One region of the Pseudomonas sp. EB271-G4-1 genome, then DNA from elsewhere that is predicted to be linked to it. Evidence: predicted binding sites of a transcription regulator. Region 1 holds the regulator's gene; each other region holds the start of a gene.
The links. The regulator sigma-54, encoded in region 1, starts transcription at its own class of promoters, with help from an activator protein. The targets are predictions, from matches to a motif close to ANTGGCATNNANNTTGCTNT.
Positions count from the first base shown of each region.

Region 2: AC3WWR_RS17950 (circularly permuted type 2 ATP-grasp protein) is a predicted target of sigma-54. The motif match lies at 1,904-1,923, and genes of this name have one in related genera.
Region 3: nirB (nitrite reductase large subunit NirB) is a predicted target of sigma-54. The motif match lies at 2,336-2,355, and genes of this name have one in related genera.

Region 1 is NZ_JBYTEO010000029.1:81,582-85,701, reverse strand. It holds gene rapZ (RNase adapter RapZ) at 1-222, opposite strand, end outside; gene ptsN (PTS IIA-like nitrogen regulatory protein PtsN) at 225-689, opposite strand; gene hpf (ribosome hibernation-promoting factor, HPF/YfiA family) at 702-1,010, opposite strand; gene AC3WWR_RS16405 (RNA polymerase factor sigma-54) at 1,086-2,579, opposite strand; gene lptB (LPS export ABC transporter ATP-binding protein) at 2,764-3,489, opposite strand; gene lptA (lipopolysaccharide transport periplasmic protein LptA) at 3,489-4,037, opposite strand; gene lptC (LPS export ABC transporter periplasmic protein LptC) at 4,024-4,120, opposite strand, start outside.
Region 2 is NZ_JBYTEO010000034.1:30,216-34,335, reverse strand. It holds gene AC3WWR_RS17955 (alpha-E domain-containing protein) at 1-449, opposite strand, end outside; gene AC3WWR_RS17950 (circularly permuted type 2 ATP-grasp protein) at 462-1,871, opposite strand; gene AC3WWR_RS17945 (ribonuclease E inhibitor RraB) at 2,173-2,517, opposite strand; gene AC3WWR_RS17940 (hypothetical protein) at 2,716-2,949, opposite strand; gene AC3WWR_RS17935 (PLDc N-terminal domain-containing protein) at 3,035-3,226, opposite strand; gene AC3WWR_RS17930 (hypothetical protein) at 3,309-3,839, opposite strand; gene AC3WWR_RS17925 (methyl-accepting chemotaxis protein) at 4,018-4,120, shown strand, end outside.
Region 3 is NZ_JBYTEO010000013.1:98,570-102,689, forward strand. It holds gene AC3WWR_RS09270 (copper chaperone PCu(A)C) at 1-33, opposite strand, end outside; gene AC3WWR_RS09275 (SCO family protein) at 33-638, opposite strand; gene AC3WWR_RS09280 (YbdD/YjiX family protein) at 879-1,079, shown strand; gene nirB (nitrite reductase large subunit NirB) at 2,569-4,120, shown strand, end outside.

The DNA.
Region 1 (4,120 bases):
TAACTCGGGGAACCGCGACAAGTGGCTTGGCAGGTTGCGAGCATCGATGGACACGGCAACCAGTGGCTGTGCCAGTTCGGTGTGTATCAGCGCTCGCTCGGCCAGTTCAGGCAGCAACCCGGCAGGCAGGTTGTCAATGCAGTAGTAGCCGTTGTCCTCGAGGACGTCGAGGGCGGTACTTTTACCTGAGCCGGAGCGGCCGCTGACGATGATCAAGCGCATGATTACTGCCCGTTTTGCTCGTCCAGGACAACCTGATACAAGGCTTGATTGCTCGCAGCGTTGCGCAGTTTGTCGCGCACGTCCTTGCGGTCGAGCATGCTGGCAATCTGGCGCAACAACTCAAGGTGCGCATCGGTAGCGGCTTGCGGGACCAGTAGCACGAACAACAGGTCAACCGGAGCGCCGTCGATGGCGTCGAAATCGATAGGGGCGTCCAGATGCATCAAGGCACTGATGGGCGCATCACAGCCCTTTAGACGGCAGTGGGGAATGGCGATGCCATTACCAAAGCCGGTGGAGCCGAGTTTTTCACGGGCGACCAGGCTCTCGAAAACATCCTGCATGGCCAGATCCGGCACTTCGCGATGGATGAGGTTGGCAATTTGCTCGAGGGCTTTCTTTTTACTGCCGCCCGGCACGTTCACCAGGGAACGGCCGGGGGTCAGGATGCTTTCAAGTCGGATCATGGGTTGGGAGTGTTAACGACCCGTAGCGCCCTGGAGGAGGCTCTGAGTCTTTTCCTTATGCTTTTTGAGTTGTTTATCCAGCTTGTCGGTCAGTGCGTCGATTGCCGCGTACATATCGGTATGTTCCGCGTTGGCGACGACCTCATTGCCGGGTATATGCAGCGTGGCTTCGATTTTCTGCTTCAACTTTTCGACGCACATCGTGACTTGCACGTTGGTGATCTTGTCGAAATGCCCCTCGAGCTTCTTGAACTTGAGCTCGACGTATTCACGCAGGGGCTTGGTCACTTCCAGTTGGTGTCCACTGATGTTGACTTGCATACAGCTTCTCCTTCGTTGCCAGTGCATAAAGCGGCAGATCCAGATGATCTGCCACTGGAACGCTGTGGCGTGGCCCTACATCAACCGCTTGCGTTCGCTCGAAGGCGCGATCCCGAGGGATTCGCGGTACTTGGCGACGGTGCGGCGAGCCACCTGAATGCCTTGTGCCTCCAGTAAACCAGCGATCTTGCTGTCACTCAACGGCTTTTTCTGATTTTCCGCCGCCACCAGTTTTTTGATGATCGCGCGAATCGCCGTGGACGAGCATTCTCCGCCCTCGGAGGTGCTGACGTGACTGGAGAAAAAGTATTTCAGTTCATAAATGCCCCGAGGGGTATGCATGAATTTCTGCGTGGTAACCCGCGAAATCGTCGACTCATGCATGCCGACCGCTTCGGCGATGTCATGCAGGACCAATGGCTTCATGGCTTCGTCGCCATACTCCAGGAAGCCGCGCTGATGCTCGACGATCTGCGTGGCCACTTTCATCAGGGTTTCGTTGCGGCTTTGCAGGCTCTTGATGAACCAGCGGGCTTCCTGCAGTTGATTGCGCATGAAGGTGTTGTCGGCGCTGGTGTCGGCACGACGAACGAAGCCCGCATACTGGGCGTTGACCCTCAGGCGGGGCACCGACTCCTGGTTGAGCTCCACCAGCCAGCGTTCGTTATCCTTGCGCACGATCACGTCCGGAACCACGTATTCGGCTTCGGTCGACTCGATTTGCGAGCCCGGGCGCGGGTTGAGGCTCTGGACCAGCTCGATCACCTGGCGCAGCTCATCTTCCTTGAGCTTCATGCGGCGCATCAGCTGGCTGTAGTCGCGGCTGCCGAGCAAGTCGATATAGTCAGTGACCAGGCGCTTGGCTTCGGCCAGCCAAGGCGTCTTGGCGGGCAGTTGGCGCAATTGCAACAGCAGGCATTCACCCAGGTTGCGTGCGCCGATGCCGGCAGGTTCGAATTGCTGGATGCGGTGCAGGACGGCTTCGATTTCGTCCAGTTCGATGTCCAGTTCCGGATCGAAGGCTTCGAGGATTTCCTCCAGCGTCTCGTCCAGGTAGCCCTGGTTGTTGATGCAGTCGATCAGGGTCACGGCGATCAGGCGATCGGTGTCGGACATCGGTGCCAGGTTCAATTGCCACAGCAGGTGGCTTTGCAGGCTCTCGCCGGCTGATGTGCGGGTGGTGAAATCCCACTCGTCGTCATCGTTGCTCGGCAGGCTGCTGGCGCTGGTCTGGTAGACGTCTTCCCAGGCGGTGTCGACAGGCAGTTCGTTGGGAATGCGCTCGTTCCAGTCGCCTTCCTCGATATTATCGACGGTCGTGGCGCTTTCCTGGTAGGAGGGTTCCTGGGTGTCGGTACTGGGTTTGTGTTCGGCGTTGTCGGCCAGCGGGTCGGAATTGTCGAAGTCGTCGCCTTCTTCCTGGCGCTCGAGCATCGGATTGGACTCCAGGGCCTCCTGGATTTCCTGTTGCAGGTCCAGGGTCGACAATTGGAGCAGGCGGATGGCCTGTTGCAGCTGCGGTGTCATCGTCAGCTGCTGGCCCATTCTCAAGACTAGCGATGGTTTCATGGCAGGGGCTTAACACCTTATTCGCCGGCGCACATGCGCCATCCACTACAGGGCGCCGGAGCGCCAAACATAAGCAAATTATATGCCCGAAACCGCGGCGTTTGCCTAGAGCGCTGTAACAATAAAAAAAGGTTGATTTTTTATTGCGCCAAGCGCTCTGCCGACTCGCCGGACACCGCGATGCTTACAGGCGGAATTCATGCCCCAGGTACACTTCTTTCACCAGGTCATTGGCCAGGATGGTTTCAGCGTCGCCTTCGGCGATCAGTTGACCATCGTTGACAATATAGGCGGTTTCGCAGATATCCAGGGTTTCGCGGACGTTGTGGTCGGTGATCAGTACGCCGATGCCCTTGGCCTTGAGGTGGTGGATGATCTGCTTGATGTCACCCACGGAGATCGGGTCAACGCCGGCGAACGGTTCGTCGAGCAGGATGAATTTCGGGTTGGTGGCCAGTGCCCGGGCGATTTCCACGCGACGGCGTTCGCCACCGGACAGGCTCATGCCGAGGTTGTCGCGGATGTGGCTGATGTGGAACTCCTGCAGCAGGCTTTCCAGTTCCTTGCGGCGACCGGCCTTGTCGAGTTCCTTGCGGGTCTCGAGGATGGCCATGATGTTGTCGGCCACGGAGAGTTTGCGGAAGATCGACGCTTCTTGCGGCAGATAACCGATACCCGCCTTGGCACGACCGTGCATCGGCTGGTGGCTGACATCGAGGTCATCAATCAGCACGCGCCCCTGATCAGCCTGTACCAGGCCGACGATCATGTAGAAGCAGGTGGTCTTGCCGGCGCCGTTGGGGCCGAGCAGGCCGACGATCTGGCCGCTGTCGATGGACAGGCTGACGTCTCGCACGACCTGGCGGCTCTTGTAGCTCTTGGCCAGGTGCTGGGCTTTCAGAGTTGCCATTAAGGGGCCTTTTGCTCGTCGGTTTTCTTTTTCGGCTGGATCACCATGTCGATGCGCGGACGCGACTCGGTCACCTTGCTGCCCGTTGCGCGACCGGCGCTGGCCAGCTTTTTCTCGGTGTCATAGACGATTTTCTCGCCTTGAGTGACGTTGCTGTCCTTGTCGATGACCTTGGCGCGGTCGATCAGCACGACACGATTTTGCTTGGCGAGGTACTGGATGGTCACGCCCCATCCCTGCACGGGCTTGGTGTCGCCTGCGGTCTGCAGTTGCTCGAAGTAGGCCAGGTTACCCACCGAGGTCACCACGTCGACGTCGCCATCGGGGGCGCGGGTCATGGTCACCTTGTTGCCCTTGACAATGATCGAGCCCTGGGTGATGACCACATCGCCCGTATAGGTGGCCACACCGTTCTTGTCGTCCAGTTGGGCGTCGTCGGCCTGGATGCGGATGGGTTGCTGCTGATCGTCCGGCAGAGCCCAGGCGCTCACGCTTCCCAGTGCTGCGCCCAGACTGAGCAAAATAGGGAGGGTTTTAACGAGCCTCATACTGTCCTCTTACGTTCGATAGCAGGTGTATCCTGCTTTCTTTCAAATACGCCTTCATGCCGACACCAGTCGATACACCGCCA
Region 2 (4,120 bases), on a different contig from region 1:
GACGCACCACGGAACAGATGGGAACGTTCCTTGATCCACTCGCAGAAACGGCTCATGCCGTAGCGGCCCAGGCCCTGTTCGGCGATGCCGCGAATCTCCAGCCAAGTGGCGTTGATGTTTTCCCACATGTCGGCGGTGATGCGGCCACGTACCGCGTGGGCACTGGCCCGTGCGGCCCCGAGGCAACTGTAGATGCTGGCCGGGTTGGCCGCGTCCAGGGCAAAGAAATGCAACAACCTTTCGGCATGCAGCTCGCCGTGGCGTTCGAGATAATCATCCAGCGTGCCGGTAATCAGCAACGGCATGGCCAACTCGTGCAGGCCGTTCCCACGGCCATCCTGGGGCATCAGCGACAGCGAATAACTGATGTCGAGCATCCGCGCGAGGTTTTCCGCCCGCTCCAGGTAACGCGACATCCAATACAAATCCGAGGCAGTTCTACTTAACATGTCAGGCTTCCTTCAATCCTCAACCACCCAGGTGTCCTTGGTTCCGCCGCCCTGGGAGGAATTCACCACCAGGGAGCCTTCGCGCAGGGCGACACGGGTCAAGCCGCCGGGCACGACCCGGGTTTCGCGGCCAGACAGTACAAACGGACGCAGGTCGATATGGCGTGGCGCGATGCCGCTTTCGACAAAGGTCGGACAGGTCGACAGCGACAGTGTCGGCTGTGCGATGTAGGCATGGGGCTTGGCGATGATGCGCGCGCGGAAGGCTTCGATTTCCGCTGCGCTCGCCGCGGGCCCCACCAGCATTCCGTAGCCGCCGGAGCCCTGGGTTTCCTTGACCACGAGCTCCGGAAGGTTGGCCAGGACGTGGGACAGCTCAGAAGGATTGCGACACTGCCACGTGGGTACGTTTTTCAGGATCGGTTCTTCGTCCAGGTAGAAACGGATCATGTCGGTGACGAATGGATACACCGATTTGTCGTCTGCCACCCCGGTTCCGATGGCGTTCGCCAACACGACATTGCCCGAACGATAGGACGACAGCAGGCCGGGCACGCCCAGCATCGAGTCGGGATTGAACGCCAGCGGGTCAAGGAACGCATCGTCGAGACGGCGGTAAATCACATCGACGGCTTTCGGCCCGTCGGTGGTGCGCATGAACACCTTGTCGTCACGCACGAACAGGTCCGCACCCTCCACCAGCTCCACGCCCATTTCTCGCGCCAGGAATGCATGCTCGAAGAAGGCGCTGTTGAAGCGCCCCGGCGTCAGCACCACGACACTCGGATTTTCGATCGGGCTTGAGCTTTTCAGGGTGTCGAGCAACAGGTTCGGGTAATGGTCGATGGGGGCAATGCGCTGGGCCGCAAACAACTCGGGGAACAGGCGCATCATCATCTTGCGGTCTTCGAGCATGTAGCTGACGCCGCTCGGTGTACGAAGATTGTCTTCGAGCACGTAGTACGTGCCGTCGCCGTCGCGCACCAGGTCGACGCCGGAAATGTGCGAATAGATATCCCGATGCAGGTCCAGGCCTTGCATCGCCAACTGGTACTGCTCGTTGGCCAGCACCTGCTCGGCCGGAATGATCCCGGCCTTGATGATGCGCTGCTCGTGGTAAAGGTCGGCGAGAAACATGTTCAACGCCTTGACCCGCTGGATACAGCCGCGCTCGACCACGCGCCATTCACTGGCGGGGATACTGCGCGGGATGGTGTCGAAGGGAATCAGGCGCTCTGTGCCCTGCTCATCACCGTAGAGCGTGAAGGTAATCCCGGCGCGATGAAACAGCAGATCGGCCTCGCGTCGCCGTTGTGCCAGAAGCTCGTCAGGCGTCTCGGCCAGCCAACGGGCAAACTCCCGATAATGCGGGCGGACCTGGCCGCCAGCGTCGTACATCTCATCAAAATAGGTGCGGATCATGCCGTACTCCTTGTCACCCGGACATACAGGCCTTCGCAAGGCCCGTGCCATCGGCAGAAACGCTTTGATTTCAATCGGTTGGATAATCACCACGCGAGCGCCGCACCAATCCTGTGCGGCAAATGCCCCCACCTGACGGCCCCCGCTTCATTGCAAGGCGTTGTCGTCGCCCATCACCAGCATAGACCGTAGGCGCCGGCTTGCCGGCGAACGGGTCGGCCTTGTTCGATTGCCATCGACAAAAACGAAAACGGCCAACCCGAAGGTTAGCCGTCATTGCTGGTTGTAACTGTTCATAGGTTTATGCGAGTCGCCCTCGTACCTCCTGTTTCACACCCCAGCCTTCGATGATGCCGCCCAGAGGCTCGACCACTGCCTCGAAACCCTGTTCGAAATCGCCAATGTCGTCGTAGGTCGCATACATGACCTTGCACAACTCCAAAGCCCAGGCGCCATCGTCGCGCACACTGATTTGCGCATCCAGGGATTCACCACGGTGAAAATGACCTGCCGCCCTGCGTGCCCGCTCCTCGTCCGGGAAAATGGCGTAGAACTCGATGGGATGGAACCGGGAAAAATCAAAACCGCCTTCTTTCATGCGGCGCAACACACTGCTGCTGATGTCTTCTTGATAGGCTGTGCTCATGAAACGTCCTCCTCAAACTGATGGATAGACTTTCCGTACTCCCTTGTGCGAACCCAAGGGTGCGCGCGACGGGAAACAAGCATGGAGCTGACAAGACCAGACCTTAGCGATCCATTCGCTGATCTCGCTTGCAGAGTAGCCCCAAGATAGAGCCGCTGCCAAGGCCTGGTTCTGCTGTAGTCGATAACGAGAAGAGGTTCAGACGGGGGTGATGCTGCGAATTTCAATACTGTTCTGGGCCTTCAGGCTTTTGACGCCTGCATCCGGGGTGCGGCCCTCATAGTCGTTCAGATCCAGTTCGGCGGCCACGGGAAGCAATCGCGCCTTGATGAGTTTGGCGGCCTCTTCGTGACTCGGGCACTCCTCGCACTCGAATTCTTCATCGATTACTTCACCATGATCATCCACGAAAGTGACTTTCCACCTTTGCATCGGTGCCTCCTCGATAAAACCCATGGATGGGCTTACACCTATCTCGACCTCGGGCGCCGGGCAATGTTCCGGCGAGTGTTTCGCTTCAGATGCGCACATTTCCTCGTGGGCCCGCAATGGCCCAGATGATCAGGCCCAGGACCGGCAGCAACAGGATCAACAGCACCCAGAAGATTTTCATTCCGGTCTCGGCGCCACTTTTCAGCACGTTGATGATTGCCCAGATATCCAGGGCAAGAATGATCAAGCCAACCAGGCTATTGAACGTGGAACCCATGATGACGCTCCTGAAGAGTGATATGCCCTCTTAGGATAGCCCGCCGTGAACAGGGTTCCCTTTTTTTGACAGCTTTAGCGGTTCAGACGTGGATCGCCACTTTCAAGGCTTCCAGCGATGGCGCAGCGGCGATGCCGACTTGCGCGCACAGTTCGAGCACCCGAGGCACGGCATTGCCATAGACCAGCACCACTTGCAGTTCATCGTCCAGCAGTTGGCTGAAGTTCATCAGCGTGTAGCCACCGTTTTCCTTGTTCAGGCTGCTCATCTGCACCTGGATGCGATTCAGTGCGGTCAGGGCTTCGGTCCTGGCCAACTGCTTGGGCTTGAGATTGAACTCAACCCCCGGGCCGAACGAGGCGACGATCTGGGCAAACAGGTCCACATAGGTGTCGGCCTGAAACAGCACGGTATCGGGCAAGCTGCCAACCACGACCCACTCACCCAGCGGGATCGGGAAGCTGTCGTCGTAGTTGATGTCCGGGTTGGCGCTCAGGAAAGCCGCTGGATCAGCGTAAGCCTGGGCCGCTTCATCAGCGACTTTCTCGATTTCGTCATCGGCCATGCACCCGGAGCTGATGTTGCTGATGAGTTCGATGAGGGCGGCTTTCATGGGGGCGGATCCTGTAGCTGGTAAATTTTCAGGGCGCGCAGGATAGCGCATTACGCCCTGCGATGGCGTCTTGCAAGCAAGCCTCGCAATCTTGACCTGCATCAAGCGTTCAGCCCAACAATAGCGGCACAATAATGGCACCTTGCCAAAACTGTTTCCGCTATCAGAGAAGACCTCCATGGGTGCCTGGCTTAGCAACATCTCGCTGAAGTACAAATTCTGGGCGGTGAACGCCGTCGCTTTCGTCACCACGCTACTGCTGGTGTTTTATGCCGTGCAAC
Region 3 (4,120 bases), on a different contig from region 1:
CTGCTTGATACGTGGTGCGCAAAACGAAGTCATCAGCAAACCTCCATGACGGTGAGCAGGTCTTCTGCGCACTCTTGAGCGGTAAGGGACGCGGACAGGCCGAGGCGCAAATTGCCACGGGAGTCGAACACGAAGCTGGTCGCGGTATGGGACAGGGTGTAGGTATCGCCGCTTGGGACTTTCTCGAAGAATACGCCGAACTCCTTGGCGGTGGCGGCGGTTTCTTCCAGGGTGCCGTACAGCGCCTCGAAACTCGGGTCGAAGGCCTTTACGTATTTGTCGAGCAACTCGGGTGTATCGCGCTCAGGGTCCAGGGTGATGAAGATCACTTGCAGGCGCTCGCCATCGCGGCCCATCAGTTTTTTCGCCTGGGCGGCGCGGGCCAGCGTGGTCGGGCAGACCGCCGGGCATTGGGTGAAGCCGAAGAAGATCATCGGCATCATGCCCTGGTAGCTGCCGAGCATCCGGGTTTCGCCCTCGGTGTCCTTGAGCTTGAAGGAGCGGCCCATGATCTTGTCGCTCAGGTCCTTGCCGTATTTGAACGACAGCTTGCTGCTGTCATCGCAGCCGGCGAGCAGGCCGAGGCTCAACAGGCTCATGCCTTGCAGGACTGTGCGGCGGGAATACAACGTACTCATGGAAAAAAGCTTCCTGTGTGCAACAGAGAAAACACAGTGCCTGACGGATCAGGCGAAAAAAAGCGCAGGGATGTTAACAAACTGTTGCCCGTTGGCGGTCAATCGATGGCCAGCCGGTCATGCGCCAAAAGGTCGCGGGGGCTTGAATACATGAAAATACAATTGGCCGGGAAGCGGACACATTGCAGATACATCAGTGGGGTTATATCGGGCTGTCCAAATCTCATCGAGAGCACTGCCATGATCCGCAAATTGCAGCAAGCCGCCAGTTTCCTTAGCCAGAGCGCGCGTTTGATGGTGGGCGTTCCCGATTACGACAACTATGTCGCACAGAGGGCGATCAGCCATCCGGGCGAGCCGGTGATGACCTACGAGGCGTTTTTCCGTGAGCGTCAGGACGCCCGTTTTGGGCGCGGGAAATGTAATACGCGGTGTTGCTGACGCTGAAAACTACCCCGCTTACGGGCCCGACCCACTGTGGGAGCTGGTTTGCCAGCGAAGGCGTCCTGACAGCCGACCTATTGTTTGTTGACGGAGTACATATCCATTCCTGCGGTAACGGCCACCTAGGGTTTCGCTCTTACAGCGAGTCACTTGGAAGAACGGAACGCCGCCCGGCCCCAAGTAACCAAGGGCTCTTGCCCCTGGCGTTCGGTGCCTCGCTAGGGCTCGGCATACCCTCGCTCCGGTCCTGCTCCGTGGGTCGCCGCGATGGGCCATCCTTGGCCCAGCGCGGCTAAACCGGCATCCATGCCGGTTTACCCACTGCGCAGAACCTCCACTCGGCCTCTCGAGGGGGCAAGAAAATCAAAAGCCAGATCAAGATCAAACGCAAAAGCGAGGCGGCCTGACAGCCGACCTGATTGCAGGTCTGTCCGCGATCCCATTGTGGGAGCCAGCCTGCTGGCGATGGACTTCCAGGCGGCGCGTTCATCCAGACAGGGCGGGTTATCGTTGACGTCCATCGCGAGCAGGCTCGCTCCTACAGGGGTACGTGCTCACTTGAAATCAGGTCGGCTGTCAGGCCGCCTCGCTTTGGCTTTTGATCTGGGTGCCCCGTTAACCACGATGGCCGAACGCAGGCATTGCGCAGTGGGGAAACCGGCAGGACGCCGGTTTAGCCGCGCTGGGCCAGGGATGGCCCATCGCGGCGACCCACGGAGCAATGCCGGAGAGAGGGCATGCCGAGCCCCAGCGAGGCACCGAGTGGTGGGGCAAAGCCTTTTGCTTCCTTTTTGGCGTTTGAAAAAGGGAGTCGCCGTAAGGGCGAAACCATAAGCGGCCGTTACCGCAGCAATGGATATGTACTCCAACAACATCGCCCACAGGCTTCGACGCATCATGGATCAACGTTGGTAGAAGCGCCGATGGCAATCGTCACAGGTTGACGGACAGGCTCATGGCGTGAGGGGGTAAGAAAATCAAAAGCCAACGCAACGACGAGGCGGCCGCTGGGCACCTGACACCCCTCGGCGCTCTCAGGTTCATCGCGAGCATGCTCGCTCCTACAGGTTTTGCGCACTTTTAAAGCGCGGTGACCGAAAGCGTGCACCAGTGCGAAGCGGGTTGCCGATGCATTTTTCTCTGCGACATTTACCACTGGCAGCACCATTCATTTCGCCAAAAACCTGCCAATCTGGCGGCCAGCAAGGACTAAACACTCACGTCTGCACCACCATGATGTCTTCTTGCGTTCGGCTGGCACAAACCCTGCATAAACCCCATCAAGCCCCTCTGAAAAAGATGGGCAGCCCTCTCGGTCAACGACGATCGACTGGCCGCACAGGTCGTGGGCAACATCGGTGGATCAGGCATGGCCGTCTGGTTTTCAACACCGCAAAAGAACAGGCAAAGACGCCTGGAACCGCAAGGTTTCAGGCGTTTTTTTTTGCTTTTTTTCACCGTGATGGGCTTAGGGCAGGTGTCGTTTATGAATTCCAATGTAGCCACTTTGAACAAACAGCAAACGCTGGTCGTGATCGGCAATGGCATGGTCGGGCATCATTGTGTCGAGCAGTTGATCGAACGTGGCGCCCTTGACCGCTATCGGCTGCATGTCTTCAGCGAAGAACCAATGCGTGCCTACGACCGCGTGCATCTGTCCGAGTACTTTTCCGGTCGCGACGCCGAGTCGCTGGCACTCAGTGACGCGGCGCTGTACGAGACCCAAGGCGTCACGTTGCACCTGGGGATACCGGTGCTGGAAATCGACCGCGCCCGGCGCCAGGTGATCACCGCTCAAGGTTGCGTGGCCTACGACAAGCTGGTCCTGGCCACCGGCTCCTATCCGTTCGTGCCGCCGATCGAAGGCGCCGAAGGCGATTCGCGCCTGGTCTATCGCACCCTGGAAGACCTCGATGCCATTCGTGCCGCGGCGGCCAATGCCCGGCGCGGTGTGGTGGTCGGCGGTGGCTTGCTGGGCCTTGAAGCCGCCAACGCCCTGAAAAGCCTGGGGCTCGAAGCGCACGTGGTGGAATTTGCCCCGCGCCTGATGCCGGTGCAACTGGATGATCTGGGTGGCCTGGCGCTCAAGGCGCAGATCGAGCGCCTTGGCGTCGGCGTGCACCTGTCCCGCGCCACGCAATCGATCAGCGCTGGCGAGCAGTACCGCTACCGGATGAACTTCGCCAACGACGAATTCCTCGAAACCGACCTGATCGTGTTCTCCGCCGGTATCCGCGCCCAGGATGCGCTGGCCCGGCAATGCGCGCTGGAGATCGGCCCGCGCGGTGGCGTGGTGATCGATGACACCTGCCTGAGCTGTGACCCGAACATCTACGCCATCGGTGAATGCGCGTCCTGGAACGGCAGCCTGTTCGGCCTGGTCGCGCCGGGTTACCAGATGGCCCGCAGTGTCGCCGCGCGCCTGTGTGACGATGCCGCCGAGCCGTTCCAGGGTGCCGACATGTCGACCAAGCTCAAGCTGCTGGGCGTCGACGTTGGCTCCATCGGCGACGCCCACGCCAATACGCCTGGCGCGCGCAGCTATCAGTTCATCGACGAAACCACGGCCAGCTATCGCCGCCTGGTGGTGGATGCCAGCGGCAAACACGTGCTCGGTGCAGTGCTGATCGGCGACAACAGCTATTACGACACGCTGTTGCAATACATGCAGAACGCGATCGCCTTGCCGGCCGAACCCGCCGCGTTGATCCTGCCGTCGTCCGAAGGTGCACCAACCCTGGGGCCTGGCGCCTTGCCGGAAACGGCCACGGTTTGCTCGTGCCACAACGTGACCAAGGGCGCCATCTGCTCGGCCATCGACGGCGGTTGCACCGACCTTGGCCTGCTCAAGTCGCAGACCAAGGCCTGCACCGGCTGCGGCGGTTGCGCCGGGTTGCTCAAGCAAGTCTTCGAACATGAGCTGATTGCCCGTGGGGTCAGCGTCGACAAGAGCCTGTGCGAACACTTCGCCTACACTCGCCAGGAGCTGTATGCGCTGGTACGGGTAGAAGGGGTGATCAGCTTCGAAGAATTGCTGG